Methylorubrum populi: one gene and its partner. The protein of the gene in region 2 interacts with the protein of the main gene of each other region in a pairwise test. Links are inferred from orthologs where the notes say so. Each region holds a gene or a part of one and is shown on either strand. Other genes may lie near its edges.

The links.
Region 1: the proteins of rlmB (region 2) and MPPM_RS12290 interact in binary tests that used the Escherichia coli proteins (3 or more experiments, as listed by UniProt). The link is inferred for Methylorubrum populi from one-to-one orthologs.

Annotation. Positions count from the first base shown.
Region 1 is NZ_AP014809.1:2,661,313-2,664,622, forward strand. What follows is about bases 289-3,284. They hold MPPM_RS12290 (NAD(P)H-hydrate dehydratase), read right to left. Parts: upstream 2,551-3,284; coding sequence 1,027-2,550; downstream 289-1,026. Other genes in these bases: MPPM_RS12285 (amino acid permease), read left to right, coding at 289-1,017; MPPM_RS12295 (P-II family nitrogen regulator), read left to right, coding at 2,735-3,073; MPPM_RS12300 (glutaminase), read left to right, coding at 3,174-3,284. In the rest of the region: more of MPPM_RS12285, read left to right, coding at 1-288; more of MPPM_RS12300, read left to right, coding at 3,285-3,310. UniProt on the Escherichia coli protein: Bifunctional enzyme that catalyzes the epimerization of the S- and R-forms of NAD(P)HX and the dehydration of the S-form of NAD(P)HX at the expense of ADP, which is converted to AMP.
Region 2 is NZ_AP014809.1:123,825-126,948, forward strand. The notes cover bases 299-3,108. They hold rlmB (23S rRNA (guanosine(2251)-2'-O)-methyltransferase RlmB), read right to left. Parts: upstream 2,204-3,108; coding sequence 1,394-2,203; downstream 299-1,393. Other genes in these bases: rpsA (30S ribosomal protein S1), read right to left, coding at 299-1,038. Outside these bases: more of rpsA, read right to left, coding at 1-298. UniProt on the Escherichia coli protein: Specifically methylates the ribose of guanosine 2251 in 23S rRNA.

The DNA of each region.
Region 1 (3,310 bases), 2.5 Mb from region 2 along the record:
CCGCTCCTCGAGAGCTGGCTCGGTGTCCCGAAGGCCCTGATGCAGGGACCGGAGGCTGGCGGGATCGTCAATCTTCCGGCGGTCGGCATCATCGTCGTGGTCGCCGTGCTGCTCCTGCGCGGCATGCGGGAGAGCGCCACGGTCAACGCCGTCCTGGTTCTGGTGAAGATCGCCGCGCTCGTCGTCTTCGTCGCCTTCGCGCTGCCGGCCTTCGATGCCGCCCATCTCGAACCGTTCGACCCGTACGGCTTTCCCAAGAGCGTGGGCGCCGACGGGGTCGAGCGCGGCGTCATGGCCGCGGCGGCGATCATCTTCTTCGCCTTCTACGGCTTCGACGCCATCGCAACCGCCGCGGAGGAGACGCGCAATCCGGGGCGCGACCTGACAATCGGCATCGTCGGATCGATGGCGGCCTGCGTCCTGATCTACGTCGCGGTGGCGGTCGCCGCGGTGGGGGCCGTGTCCTACACCCGGTTCGCCGACAGCCCGGAGCCGCTGGCGCTGATCCTGCGCGAGCTCGGCCGGCCGCTCGTGGCGCAGTACCTCGCCGCCTCGGCGGTGATCGCGCTGCCGACCGTCATCCTCGCCTTCTTCTACGGGCAGAGCCGCATCTTCTTCACCATGGCCCGCGACGGGATGCTGCCGCAGAGCCTGGCGAAGCTGTCGTCCGCCGGTACGCCGGTGCGGATCACGCTCTTCACCGCGGCCGTGGTGACCGTGCTCGCCGGGCTGGTTCCTCTGGGAGAACTCGCGGCCCTTGCCAATGCCGGCACGCTCGCGGCCTTCGTCGCGGTCGCGGCCTGCATGCTGGTGATGCGCCTGCGCGCCCCCGATGCGCCGCGCACCTTCCGCGCCCCGGCCCCTTGGCTGATCGGGGCGATCACGATCCTGGGCTGCGGCTACCTGTTCCTTAGCCTGCCCGCGACGACCCAGCTCTGGTTCGTGGTCTGGAACCTGTTCGGGCTGGTGCTCTACGCCCTCTACGGGCGCAAGCACGCGGTGGTCGCGGCCGGGTAACCGGGGTGATCAGGCGCGACCGGCGAGGTCGCGCAGCACCGCCGGGATCAGCTCCGGAAGATCCTCCGAGATCAGCCCCGGCCCGAACCGCAGGCCCGCATCGCCGTGCAGCCAGACCGCGGCGCAGGCCGCCTCGAACGGCTCCATGCCCTGCGCCAGCAGCCCGGCGACGAGGCCCCCGAGCACGTCGCCGGAGCCGGCGGTGCCGAGATGCGGCGTGCCGTGATCGTTGATCGCGATGCGTCCGTCGGGGGCGGCGATCACCGTGTCGGCCCCCTTGAGCACCACCACCGCCCCGGCGATTTCCGCGGCGCGCGCCGTGCGTTCGGCCTTGCTCAGCCCCTCGGCCACGGCCTCCGTGCCGGAGAACAGCCGCGCGAACTCGCCCTCATGCGGCGTCAGCACCGCCCGCGCCTCGCCGTCCCGGATGTGGCGGGCCAGCGTGCGCACCTCGCTGCGGAAGCTCGTGAGCGCGTCGGCGTCGAGCACCAGGGCGCGGCCGGCCCCAGCCGCCACCGCCACGAGGTCGCAGGTCGCCGGGCTGGTGCCGAGGCCGGGGCCGAGCAGCAGCGCGTTCAGCCGCTCGTCGGCGAGCATGTCGTCGAGGTCGTCGGCGCTGTCGCAGGGTCGCAGCATGATCGCGGTGAGATGCGCGGCATTCTCCGCCAGCGCCGCGGCCGGCGAGGCCACGGTGACGAGGCCCGCCCCGATCCGCAGCGCCCCGCGCGCGGCGAGGCGGGCCGCGCCGGTGCGGTGGGCCGGGCCCGACAGCACGAGGGCATGGCCGCGAGTGTATTTGTGGCTCCCCGCGGTGAGTTGCGGCAGCGCCCAGAGCCAGGGCGCGTTGCGGACCATCGCGCGCGCCTCCCCGGCGATGCCAGCGGCGAAGGCGGCGGCGCCGGTGCCGATATCGGCGACGTGCAGCGCGCCGCAATGGGCCCGGCCGGGCTGGAGGAGGTGGCCGGGCTTGAGCGCGACGAAGGTCACCGTCTCGCTCGCCTCGACGGCGACCCCGCGCACCGCACCGCTATTCCCGTCGATCCCGCTCGGCACATCGACCGCGAGCACGGGGATGCCGGATCGGTTGACGGCTTCGACCAGGGCGCGGGCCGTTCCCTCCAGGTCACGGCAGAGGCCGGCACCGAATAGGGCGTCGATGACGAGGTCGGCCGCCGGCACCTCCGCCGTCGCGGCAACGACTGGGCCGGTCCAGGCTTCGGCGGCGAGCGCCGCATCGCCCTTGAGCGCGGCGCGCTCTCCGAGCAGGCGGAGTTCGACCCGGTAGCCGGCCTCGGCCAGCAGGCGGGCGGCGACGAAGCCGTCGCCGCCGTTATTGCCGGGCCCGCACAGGACGAGCACCCGTCCGCCCTCCGGCGTTAGGGTCCGGGCGCGACCGGCCACCGCGGCGCCCGCCGCCTGCATCAGCGTCAGGCCGGGCGTGCCGGCGGCGATGGCTGCCGCGTCGACCCGGCCCATCGCCTCAACGGTGAGCAGCCGATCCGCGATCTTCGGGGAATTCACCAACTCATGCATGCAAGTGGCTCACGGCCTGCCTGGAAATTCATCGATTTCTGCGGAATTGCCTACATATTCCGCTTTGTTTGCACATTGCGTGCGCATCTTCCCGGTCCTACCTTCCAAATGGCCGTGGCGATCGCGCGACAGCGATGGTACATAAATGGCTGATTGAAGGACCAGGCGGATCGGGCTTTTCCGGATGAAGAAGATCGAGGCGATCATCAAGCCGTTCAAGCTCGACGAGGTGAAGGAAGCCCTCCAGGAGGTCGGCCTTCAGGGCATCACCGTGATCGAGGCGAAGGGGTTTGGCCGTCAGAAGGGCCATACCGAACTCTACCGCGGCGCTGAGTACGTCGTCGACTTCCTGCCCAAGGTGAAACTGGAGATCGTGCTTTCGGACGCCCTCGTCGAGGGCGCCGTGGAGGCGATCCGCAAGTCGGCCCAGACCGGCCGTATCGGCGACGGCAAGATCTTCGTCTCGACGATCGAGGAAGCCATCCGCATCCGCACCGGCGAGACCGGCTCCGACGCGATCTGATTCCGGCCCTCGCCTCCGAGGACGTGCGGTCCTGGCCCGCTTCGTGAAGGGCTGGCCGCGTCCGCGCTTGCCGAAAAGAGCGCCGTAGCCGAGCGACGCCGTGCCCGATCTCGACTGTATCGTCAAAGACATCGCCGAGGAGATGCGGGCGCGGCCCGATCGCGGCACGGTCGCGAGCTACATCCCCGAACTGGCCGGCGTCGACCCACAGGCCTTCGGCCTCGTGGTGATCGACGG
Region 2 (3,124 bases):
ATCGACCTCCAGGATCTGCACCTCGACCTCCTGAGAGGTGGAGACGATCTTGCCCGGATGGACGTTCTTCTTGGTCCAGCTCATCTCGGAGACGTGGATCAGGCCCTCGATCCCCGGCTCCAGCTCCACGAAGGCGCCGTAATCGGTGATGTTGGTCACGCGGCCCTTGAGCTTGGCGCCCTCGGGGTAACGGGCGGCGATGCCCTCCCACGGATCGGCGAGCAGCTGCTTGATGCCGAGCGAGATGCGGTGCGTCTCGTGGTTGATCTTGATGATCTTGACCTTCACCGTCTGGCCGATGGTCACGACCTCGGACGGGTGGTTCACGCGGCGCCACGCCATGTCGGTGACGTGCAAGAGGCCGTCGATGCCGCCGAGATCGACGAAGGCGCCGTACTCGGTGATGTTCTTGACGACGCCGTCGATGACCTGACCTTCCTCAAGGTTGGCCACCAGCTCCGAGCGCTGCTCGGCGCGGCTCTCCTCGAGCACGGTGCGGCGCGACACGACGATGTTGCCGCGGCGGCGATCCATCTTGAGGATCTGGAACGGCTGGGGCGTGCCGAGCAGCGGGGTCACGTCGCGCACCGGGCGGATGTCGACCTGCGAGCGCGGCAGGAACGCCACGGCGCCGTCGAGATCGACGGTGTAGCCACCCTTGACCTGGTTGAAGATCGTGCCGGTGACGCGCTCGTTGGCCTCGAAGGCCTTCTCGAGCTTGACCCAGCTCTCCTCGCGGCGTGCCTTGTCGCGCGAGATGACGGCCTCGCCCAGCGCGTTCTCGATGCGGTCGACGTAAACCTCGACCTCATCGCCGACCTTGAGCTCGCCCTCGCGGCCCGGGCCGGTGAATTCCTTGAGGGGGACGCGCCCCTCGGTCTTGGCACCGATATCGATGACGGCGACATCCTTCTCGATGCCGACGACGGTGCCCTTGACGACCGAACCCTCGGTGATCTCGTGCTGGAGGAAAGATTCCTCGAGCAGGGCCGCGAAATCCTCGCGGGCCGCGGAGCTTGCGTTCAGACCAGCAGACATTCTTTCTCCTGAATGGCCTCATTTCGTGAGGCCGCGCCGGCGGCTCGTGTTGCGAAGTGCCCCCGTCACCGCCGCCCGCCGGATGGACGATCCGGCCGGGCTCGCCTCCTCTCGGAGGGCCGACGCATGCTCAAAGCGATGGTCGAGGGCCGATTGCCCCGGCGATGCGCCCGCCGGGCACAACGCCCGGATCCTGACGGTATCGATGAGGAAATCGGTGCGAGCGATATCGGAATCGCGTCTCCGACGCAATGTCTTGAAACGTCTCAAGATGGTTGCGCCGGAACATGACCGCCTGAGCGGCGCGCGCTCGGACGGGTCCGGTACGCCGCAGCCCATCGGAGATAGCGCGATCTCAGCCCTGGCTGCCGGCCGGCCGGGTCAGAGCGTAGAGCGTGATTGCCGCCGCGTTCGAGACGTTGAGGCTGCGGATGGCTCCGGTCGCGTCGATGCGCACGAGCAGGTCGCAGCATTCGGTGGTGCGCTGGCGCAGGCCCTTGCCCTCGGCGCCGAGCACGAGCACCGCCGGCCGGCGCGGACCGACCGCATCGAGCGGCGTACCGGCGTCCGAATCGAGCCCGATCCGGGTGAATCCGCGCTCGCCGAGGGTGATCAGCGCCTCGGCGAGGTTGCGCACGATCACCAGCGGCACGTGCTCCAGCCCGCCGGAGGCGGATTTCGCCAGCACGCCGGTGGCGTTGGGCGAGTGGCGCGCGGTGGTGACAATGGCGGTGACACCGAAAGCGGCCGCGGTCCGCACGATGGCGCCGACATTGTGCGGATCGGTGATCTGGTCGAGGGCGAGCAGCAGCGCGTCGTCCGGCATGGCATCGAGGGCCGGCGCGGCGAGCGGCTCGGCTTCCGCGTAGAGGCCCTGGTGCACGGCGTCGGGGCCGAGCAGCTTGTCGATGGCGCTCGGCCGGACGAGTTCCGGCTCGATCGGCAGCTCGACCCCGGCCTCCTTGAGGCGGGCCAGCGCGTTCTCTGTGGCCAGCAGCCGATGGAAGTGGCGGCCCGCATTGGCCAGCGCCTGCGACACGGGATGCCATCCGTAGAGCACGACATGGTCCCTGCCCTCGCGGGCGGCCGGTCCCGGCGGCTGCTGCGGTCGCGGGCGGGGCCGGAAGCCGTAGGGCTTGGCCGGGCGGTCGCGCGGCGGGGTCATGGGCTCGTCTTTCAGAGAGGAAACGGGGCGTCTGTCGGATTTCCGAGAAACCGACGGGATCGTCCCGCGTCAAGCGTCGGATCGTTGCGTCGGATTCCTGCGGCATGGCCGTTGCCGTCGGCTGCGAACCCGACTATAGACCGGGCGCCGACGGACAGCGCCCTTCGTCTATCGGTTAGGACGTCAGCCTTTCACGCTGAAAAGGCGGGTTCGATTCCCGCAGGGCGCGCCATTTCCGTACAGAACTGCGAACGCCGGACACGGCTTCGCCGCCCGAACCCGTCAGGGCATTCTCTAGGCTCTCCTTGTCGCCGACAATGCGGATCACGTCCGCTCCCACCTCGACGCGGTCGACAATCGCCTGAAGCCACGCTTTCCGGAAAGGGATCTCACCCGAGGTTACATTCTCGCGCAGCAGACGCCCGAAGCGCTCGATCAGTTCGGGCCCGATCTCAGTTGGATTCGGGCTGACCATACGGATCCGGCCGAGGGCAGCTTTCGCCAGATCTCGCTCGGCTCGCAAACTCGACAGCCGCTCCTTCAGCAGATCGTCCGGCTCATCGTCGCCGTTCTCCACCAACCGGTAAAGCCGCCTGAGCTTCTCCTCTGCGGTCGTGAGCTCGCTGCGTAGCGCAGCTACGCGGCCATCGACCTGCGTTGCTCGCTCAGCGCGCAGCGCCCACAGCGAGGCCAGCGTCGCCCGCAATCGGTCGGGCTGCAGGAGGTCGGCCACGAGACGCTCGGTGACCAGGGTGTCGAGCGTGTCCATCCGGATCGTCCGGCCCGAGCAGCCCGTCGGACCCTGCCGTCCTTTCGTCGAGCAACTGTAGTAGCGGTGCACCTGCCCCGATCCCGAGGTGCCAGTGCGCAGCGTCATCGCACCGCCGCAGGTGCTGCAGGTCGCAAGCCCGGTGAGCAGGA